Regions from separate parts of the Paenibacillus sp. UNC217MF genome, predicted to be linked through region 2. Evidence: riboswitches for the same ligand, from Rfam matches in the RefSeq annotation. Region 2 holds a riboswitch; each other region holds the start of a gene.
The links. Region 2 has a riboswitch for cyclic di-AMP ahead of kdpF (K(+)-transporting ATPase subunit F). Riboswitches for the same ligand answer to the same signal wherever they lie in the genome.

Region 1 (2,203 bases), on a different contig from region 2:
CCGTCAGTTGAACGTTCTTCAGCACTTTTTTATAGTTAAAATCTTTGTCGCCACTGGAAACATTGTCAGAATCGTCTTCCTGCGCGTTCACTGACAGAACAGCAACTTCCGGTTCCTTCTTCGTTCCATAGGCTATCACTTGATTCACTTGTTTTGTATGAACGGATTTGTCGACCATCTGCGCATATACGAGCTTACCATCCTCGTACGTTTTCTGTACTTTCTGGACAACCAAGCCTTCTTTTCCATCTTGAACCGTCTTGGTCTTCCCCTTAAGGAGAGTAGCATCTGCCTGCTTCACCACTTGATAAGGAACCTTCACTTTACGCTCTTCCATCTTCTTGCTGACACGGACGATACGAATATCCATGTTCTTCGAAATAGAGGCACGCTTAGAAGGGAATACCTTATCTTCAGGGTTCACTTGGATTTGCAGCGAACTCAGTGCATCATGCACCGACTTCTTCGTCGTAAATTGTGTTTCTTTCTTCCCATCCGCTGTAATTTGGATAGGCAAAGCGCGTTCAATAATAACTCGATCTCCATCAGCAATTTCTGCATCAAGCGGCTTCGATACTACATCGTATGCCCCAAGCGCTATCGCATGCTCATCCAAAACATTGCGAAGCGTATCTAGGCGAGTTTCGACTGAACGCTCTTGTCCATCAACGAGCACAGCCACTGTCTTCTTCGTTACATTATACCAAGTCAAGACTGCTATTAATGTGATCACGATTGCTACAGCTGCAATAACGGTGATAACACGCACATTTTCATGCTTCCATCGCAATGCGAGTGACATGCTGGATGATCGGGGTTCATGGGTTTCGTTGTTCACGATCTGTCCCATTTCTCGGTCCTCCTTACATAGTCCCGCCGTCGAGTGCTCTGCATGATTCCATCTGACGCGACTATTTCAAGAATGTTTACGAGAGACTTCACTTGCCATAAACGAGCATGTAATCGTTCAAGACAATGCCGAAATCTCCGTACCAACGTTTCAGTATTGGCTGCTCCCACCTCCTATTTCTTACACCCTATGACGTCTTTATTCTCATTATTCAAAAAAAAGAATGTTTGAGAGTAAACAAAAGAAGCCCTTCGTAAGAGGAGACTCTTTCGCGGCTTCCGTAATAGAAACCCAAACGTCAACAGTGCAGGACGCGAGGAACCCTCTCTCGGTACGCTGACGAGGTTAGCTGTCGGGTTCGGGCTTGAGAGTCGCCCTATCGGAACCAACCGGCTCATGGCTCGGTCGTCCCTAATTCACCCCAAGGAATTAATCCGTGTGATTGAACATGTACTCATGTCATGTCGTTCACACTCTGGTTCCCCCGCTCTCCACTTCATGGAGATTAAGCGATACTGAATTAGTTGGAACAATATTGAATTGTGTAATAACATCTGTGAGAAATCATATCGTGTTTGCAATCTTCTTGTAAAGACAGTAGCAATTCCGTTTTTCGCGAAAAATGGTTAAAAAAATGTAACTTAATCCGTTTTTCATAATGAAATCCACTTATTTTATGGCCAATGTCTTTTTTTCACTTGTTTTTGGCCCGTTTTCACGCGATGTCAAAACATGTCATTGCATTTTGAGTCGTCATTCTGCAAAATTCTTCAAATTCCATACCTTTCAGCTCTGCTGCAACCTCTGCAACAAGACGAACATATGCGGACTCATTGCGCTTGCCTCGGAACGGATGAGGAGTCAAATAGGGAGAATCCGTCTCCACAAGCAGTCGATCATTCGGAACCTTAACAAGTACTTCTTTCGGCTGTTTTGCATTTTTGAAAGTAACAGGTCCTCCAAATGAAAGGTAGAAGCCCATATCCAGGCACATCTTCGCTGTTTCCCAGCTACCTGAGAAGGAGTGCATGATGCCCCCTACTTCGTGAGCCTTCTCCTCGCGCAAGATGCGGATTACATCTTCGTGCGCTTCACGATTATGAATAATGATCGGCATCTTCAATTCTCGCGCCAACCCAATTTGCTCGCGGAATACACGGTGCTGAACATCCTTCGGAGACGTATCCCAGTGATAGTCCAGTCCGATCTCGCCAATCGCCACAACCTTTTCATGCTCCGTTAGCTTGGCGATCCAGTCTATATCCTCCGGCTTCATCGTTATCGCATCTACCGGATGCCAGCCCACGGCTGCATAGATAAAATCATATTTCTCTGCCAACGCCATCGTCGTCG
Region 2 (2,203 bases):
ATGTACGATGCGGACCGGGTCATTACAGTGTTCGCAGGCTGTGAGACGGGGATTGAATTCATACGTCAGTTGAAAGGAGCAGGATATTCGGTGGCGGGAATTGCCCATAATGGGCGATTGGCAAAGCGATTGGAAGGTATTGGCGTTCATTCCATATGCCGAATCAATACGACGGAGCCGAAGGCGTGGGCCGTCCCTCATGTCCCGATTGGCCGAATCTATGTGTTTGAACAGAGCTTTGCGCTTTCCTGCCGGCTGCTTCAAATATGCCGGCAATGGACGACGGATCCGATCACAATCGTGACGAAGCGTCATCATCCGCAGTCGATCTACCGATTGCTTGGTGCAAATTACGTCATTTATACGCAATCGGATCAAGTTTCATTTTTACTATCAGATATCATCTAATTTATCCATATAGGCAATGCTCACCGCTGAATCCCATTCATGGGAACGGGGGAACCAATGTTAGTGCGCCAGCTGTACATCTGCAGTTCGCGCAAGGGGTGAATCCGGCACAGGAATCCGTTCCTGGCTGGTAGGGCGACTCTTCGCGCCCGAATCCGTCAGCTAACCTCGTAAGCGTCCAAGGAGGCAGCCTTTATTTCGTCGTGGAACATTACGCGCACGTTTATTTGACGACGCGCGAAAAAAGCCACACGGAAAGGGTCCCTCTTTCCGTGTGGCTTTTTGTGTTGCCTGCGCGTTCCTACAGAGCGAGAAGTCTTGGTAGGTCGGGATCGCGGCAGCATTGCCTGGAGAGATGAGAACCTTATTCAGGAGGAGGAAGGGACTATGTTTGATGCAGTCATGATGATTCTTCTCGCACTGCTTGGACTAAGCGTAATGGGCATTCTCCATTGGTGCAAGGCGGAAGTGGATGAACGGGGTGATCGCTCATGATGATCGTGTTATTCACCTTGATTACGGCGCTGTTCATTTATTTGTTATATGCCTTAGTCAAGCCGGAACGATTTTAGTTTGGGCAGAGTGATTGTTGATATTTGTACATTAGAGAAGGGTGGAACGGAACAATGAGTGCAATCGAATGGATCGCCATTGGAATTACCTTATTGCTTGCCTTGGCGATAGCGCGTCCGATCGGAATATATATGGCAGGGGTGTTTGATAATAGCGGAGCTCCAAGACCGTTGGACCTTGTATTTGGTCCGATAGATCGTTTTTTATTTAAGTGTTTCGGCATTAAGGATCAATCGCAAAGCTGGAAGGCATACGCCTTTACAGCAGTTGCCACGAACGTGCTAATGATTGTGGTGACGTATGCAATATTCCGCCTTCAAGGGGTATTGCCGTTGAATCCGAATGGCATTCCTGGCATGGAACCGGGAGTAGCATTCAATACGGCGATCAGCTTCATGGCGAATACGAACTTGCAGCACTATAGCGGTGAAAGTGGACTGTCTCCGCTGTCACAAATGACGGGCATTATTTTCTTGATGTTTACGTCACCTGCTACTGCGCTTGCGGCAGTAATGGCGATTATTCGCGGTTTGACTGGCAAGCCGCTCGGCAACTTCTTGGCAGACCTTGTGCGTTCGATTACGCGCATTTTCCTGCCTATTGCGATCGCTGCCAGTGTACTGTTCATCTGGAATGGGGTTCCGCAATCCTTAAGTCCAATGGAAAGTGCAGTAACCGTTGAAGGAGCAGAGCAGCACATTCCGCTCGGCCCTGTAGGAGCTATGATGTCGATTAAGGAGCTTGGCAACAATGGCGGCGGCCACTTTGGAGCGAACTCCGCACATCCATACGAGAATCCGAACGGTGTGACGAATTTAATTCATATTTTACTCATGCTGATGCTGTGCACGGGGCTGCCGTTTGCCTACAGCCGCATGGTCGGCAACAAGAAGGAAGGGCGAGTGCTGTTCGTCTCCATGGCGATCTTGTTCCTCATTATGCTCGGATCATCGCTTACGGCCGAACATATGGGCAATCCTGTGCTGAACGCAGCAGGATTAAGTGGAACAGGCAGCATGGAAGGGAAGGAAGTGCGCATTGGCGTTGTGCAATCGTCACTGTATTCGGTCGTTACGACTGCATCGGAGACGGGCGGAGTCAATAATATGCATGACACGCTGACACCACTCGGTGGCTTGATCCCGATGGCGAATATGATGCTGAATACCGTATTCGGCGGCGTCGGTGCTGGATTTATGAACGTGCTGCTGTACGTCATGAT
Region 3 (2,203 bases), on a different contig from region 2:
TTCAACCGTAGCAGCGTGGACGTGCCTAATGCTTCTCTTGATGGCTTCACCTGCAGCAGCGCAAAGCAGAACTGCGCTAGATGCTGCAACAGATAAGAGCAGGGAGCAAGCTGCTGTACGAGTGGTCACTTCATCTCAGGCTGTACAGCCGAATCAGCAGAGCACGGAGACGGATAAGCAATTAGAACAAGTACAGGCACAAATGAAGGAGCTTCGTGCAGAAATGAAGCAGCTGCGCGAGAAGAAGCTTCAATTGCTAGCTAAGAAACACGGAATTTCGACAGAAGGCAAGACCAACAAGCAAATTCACCAGGAATTACGCGAGAAATTAGGCATAAAAGGACGACTGTTCCACGAGAAACATCACATTAATGGGAAGCATGTCGAGGATCGTCAGACTCAGCTTCAGCACGAGGAAGAAAAGCATCGAGCGGAGGCGGATGGGCTCACACCAGAAGAGATTAAGGCGAAATTCCAAGAATCGAATGGGTCAGTCAAGTAAATCAGAAGCGTCTATGCAAAAATAGTGAATATCCAGACAAGATATTGGGACATGCGTACAAGCGCATGTCCTTGTGTCGTTAATGGCGATGAGAATGGTTGAAACCGAAAAAGAAATATTTCGTAAAGATAGATAAAAGCACGAATCGTTGACATGCAGAGATGCATAGGATAAAGAAGTTGGATTTGCGCGGATAATGAGGGTAACATGAAACAACCCGACGAAAAGGCGCGTAGCGCTTCTCATCGGGTTATGTAGTCGTTCATATCATTATAAGAGTGCAGTAAACAATCAAACTATTGATATTATTGATTTTCAGTAGCGATAGACGAGAAGTCATTCTCGCTCATTACACGACGTGCACCTACATAGCGCTTCTCGTAGTAGTCCATGCTAAGGCTGTCGATGCGCGTACCCTTGCTTGTCGAAGCGTGTGCAAATTTGTTGTCGCCTACGTAAATGCCGACATGCGATACACCGTTGCTGCCGCTTGTGTCAAAGAAGACCAGGTCTCCTGGACGAAGCTCGTCTTTGCTAACTTTCTCACCAGCGTCAAATTGCGACGAAGATGTGCGAGGAAGATCAATTTCGAACTTGTCGAACACGTACTTCGTAAATCCGGAGCAGTCAAAGCCTTTCGTTGTTGTACCACCATACTTGTACGAAATGCCAAGCAAACCTTCAATCGTGTTGTCCATTTTGGATGCTGCGAATGTGCTGCCTGCACTGAACGAAGTAAACAGAACGCTCAGTCCGAGCACCGCTGTCACTAGCTTCTTCTTCAAAGGGAAAGCTCCTTCCGTGCCTGCGAGGTTAGCTGGAGGGTTCGGTTGAAGGACCCCTATGATCCCTGTGTTACAAGATCAATTCACCCGTAAAAACTGGTTCCCCCGCTTTCCGGTCCGCCCGGAAACTCGGCATTCTGGTTTTTGGAATATGTATTGCTGCGTGCGATAGTAACAATTTTGCAAGAGTTAGTGCCGCTTTCATGACAAAGTTGTAATAAATCTAGATTTATTGTAACAGACGGAAATTCCTTTGACAAATATTTTTTGTCCTTGACACGAAAAAAACTTGTCAGATCAGCGTTTTTTTCGCTGATAGACAAGTTTTTTAATTCATTTTGTTAGGTTACGCTGCTTCAATATCATCGTAACCCTTTGTAACTTTGTAACTTTGTAACTTTATAACTCTGTAACTAAATTGCGTTCAATCAGAACCCCCATTATTTCATCTGTTGCTCTGCTTCCTGCCAGACAGCGTGGCGTGCAGACAATCCCCACATTTTAAGTATAGTCATAATGGCAGGCAATGCCTGTTGAATAATGAGTGCGGTAATTCCGGTGAACACGGCCGCCGCCGTTGTGGACAATATGCCTACGCCAATAGTGATACCAATAAAGAGAAGTGACAATCCTAGAATGGGAAGCAAGCGACGAGTTCCGGCTGTCACAGATCGAATTAACGGTGTTTCTGAGGCAGCGCCGAAGTTAAGGAATAAGAACAATTGATGAACAAGCCAGCCGCCAATGAACCAAGCGATTACAAACGGTGCCACTGCCACGAGTAAGGAAGACAGAGAAGCCGATGTGGACAGGGCATGGGCCGCATAAGGAACGAACCATATAGCGGGTGCGATAATGAGCAGTGTCTCGAGTAGATAGAGGACAAGCATTGGCTTCCAAGCGAGCTTGATCCCTT
Region 4 (2,203 bases), on a different contig from region 2:
ATAAATTGGAGATTTTAAAAGGGGTAAATGTCTCTATTGATCGTGGTGAAGTGGTTGTAGTCATAGGCCCTAGCGGATCCGGAAAGAGTACTCTCCTTCGTTGCATTAATTTGCTGGAAACTCCGACACAAGGGGATATCCGATTCGAGGATCAGTGCATCACTGACAAGTCGCACAACATTAACAAAACACGTGAAAAAATGGGGATGGTATTCCAATCGTTCAACCTATTTCCCCATATGACCGTGCTGCAAAATATTACCCTTGCTCCAATAAAGGTGAGACATGTGCCAGAAGCTGAAGCAAATAAACTAGCAATGGAGCTGCTTGGTAAGGTTGGCTTGGCGGATAAGGCCAAGGCATTCCCTAGACAATTGTCCGGTGGACAGAAGCAGCGTATCGCGATTGCGCGAGCACTTGCTATGCAGCCGCATGTGATGCTGTTCGATGAGCCGACATCAGCGCTTGATCCAGAGATGGTCGGCGAAGTGCTTGAGGTCATGAAATCACTCGCCGGAGAGGGAATGACGATGGTAATCGTAACTCATGAGATGAACTTCGCACGTGAAGTGGGCGATCGTATTTTGTTTATGGATGGCGGCAATATTGTGGAGGAAGGTTCTCCAGACCAATTATTTAACCATCCTAAGCATGCTAGAACGCAGGATTTTCTAAGCAGAGTATTGTAAAGAGGTATTGTAAATATATAGGTGTTCGAATAGGCATCCTTAGGGGGTGCCTATTGTTGTTTGCTGAATTATGTAAGCGTTTTCGTTTACAAATCTGAAATATGTGCTATGATGGAAACAGAAAGATTACAAAAATGTCATCTCTGATTACAAATTTGTTATGAAATAAAAAAAATTTGAAGCTTCAATCCATTGGGGGGCGCGGGTTCCAGAGAGTTACCATCATATTCCTGCGCACAGGTTACAAAATTGTGATATGATGCAATCCGAGCCGAAACGACACACCCGTACGGGGGATTATTGACCGGTGTTCGATATTACGAGAACACCTTGGGGTGAATCGCTTATTCCGCAACTTGGAATGGCGTAGGGGAACTCCTTGACCCGAATCCGACAACTAACCCCGCAGGCTAATGCACAGGAGGAAAACAAAACATATGCGTAAAAGAATTACACTAACGATTACAGCAGCTTTACTTGGACTTGCGTCCATTCTTCAAATTTTGCCGGCACAGGCTGAGCCCTATACGGTAAAAGAAGGAGAAACGTTCTATTCAATTGCTAAGAATTACAACATGAGTGTTGAATCCGTATTGTCGGCAAACCCGACAATTAATCCGAAAAATCTGTATGGTGGACTCTCCATCGAACTTCCAAGCCCTGTTGTTCAAAAGTCGGTATTGGAAGGGATGCCAGTCAATAATGCTTTGGGTGTAGCAAAAAATGACGAACAGGCAGTCAAAACGGCTTCGAATAATCAGAAAGCAGCAGTACAACAAGCTGCTCCTAAAAATGTAGTTCAATTGTCCTCTGGACGTACAGCGACATACAAGAAAACGATAAGCATGCGTGCAACAGCCTACACAGCTCATCCGAGTGAAAATGGCAAATGGGGCGCAGTAGATGCATTGGGTAATGCATTGAAACTAGGTACAGTTGCGGTCGATCCAAAAGTGATTCCGCTTGGTACGAAATTGTATATTACGGGATATGATTTCAAACACTTACCGACAGGCGGTATGGTTGCTGTAGCTACGGATACAGGCGGTGCAATCAAGGGGAAAAAGGTTGACATATTTGTACCGGTAAGCAAGAAGACAGGCAACACATTCGGCGTGCAAGACGTTAAAGTATATGTGTTGAAATAATATCTACTATTATATATAGATGTAGATGAATACTTACAATAGCAATTGAACAACAAGCCTCGCCATTATGGCGGGGCTTGTTTTCTTATTCCTTCTTTTCCTTCTGATCTTGGAGTAGATCAGGCAGGGTGACGAATTCATATTTCCGCTCCCTTAACTGCTGAATAATTGATGGGAGTGCTTTCACGGTTCCATGCAGATACCCATTTTGTGTGCTTCCGCTGGCATGCTGCAATACGATGGAACCTGGGCGTACCCCACGCATCACATTTTGCAAAATACGTGAAGCGGTTAATCCACGCCAATCGTTTGTATCTACATCCCAATTGACGACCATGTATCCATTATCTCCTGCCCAGCGCAATT

Region 1: it holds a riboswitch for cyclic di-AMP, as region 2 does, so the genes downstream of both, BP95_RS0114655 (3D domain-containing protein) here and kdpF (K(+)-transporting ATPase subunit F) in region 2, are expected to answer to the same signal.
Region 3: it holds a riboswitch for cyclic di-AMP, as region 2 does, so the genes downstream of both, BP95_RS0113290 (C40 family peptidase) here and kdpF (K(+)-transporting ATPase subunit F) in region 2, are expected to answer to the same signal.
Region 4: it holds a riboswitch for cyclic di-AMP, as region 2 does, so the genes downstream of both, BP95_RS0119240 (3D domain-containing protein) here and kdpF (K(+)-transporting ATPase subunit F) in region 2, are expected to answer to the same signal.

The regions. Positions count from the first base shown of each region.
Region 1 is NZ_JMLT01000026.1:49,593-51,795, forward strand. Features, by position in the region: gene BP95_RS0114655 (3D domain-containing protein) at 1-850, opposite strand, end outside; cyclic di-AMP (ydaO/yuaA leader) riboswitch at 1,169-1,372, opposite strand; gene BP95_RS0114660 (TatD family hydrolase) at 1,566-2,203, opposite strand, start outside.
Region 2 is NZ_KK366030.1:209,304-211,506, forward strand. Features, by position in the region: gene BP95_RS0127850 (hypothetical protein) at 1-408, shown strand; cyclic di-AMP (ydaO/yuaA leader) riboswitch at 423-600, shown strand; gene kdpF (K(+)-transporting ATPase subunit F) at 903-980, shown strand; gene kdpA (potassium-transporting ATPase subunit KdpA) at 1,035-2,203, shown strand, end outside.
Region 3 is NZ_JMLT01000022.1:50,181-52,383, forward strand. Features, by position in the region: gene BP95_RS0113285 (hypothetical protein) at 1-502, shown strand, start outside; gene BP95_RS0113290 (C40 family peptidase) at 808-1,287, opposite strand; cyclic di-AMP (ydaO/yuaA leader) riboswitch at 1,291-1,432, opposite strand; gene BP95_RS0113295 (hypothetical protein) at 1,728-2,203, opposite strand, start outside.
Region 4 is NZ_KK366027.1:726,860-729,062, reverse strand. Features, by position in the region: gene BP95_RS0119245 (amino acid ABC transporter ATP-binding protein) at 1-689, shown strand, start outside; cyclic di-AMP (ydaO/yuaA leader) riboswitch at 949-1,117, shown strand; gene BP95_RS0119240 (3D domain-containing protein) at 1,127-1,837, shown strand; gene BP95_RS32685 (polysaccharide deacetylase family protein) at 1,923-2,203, opposite strand, start outside.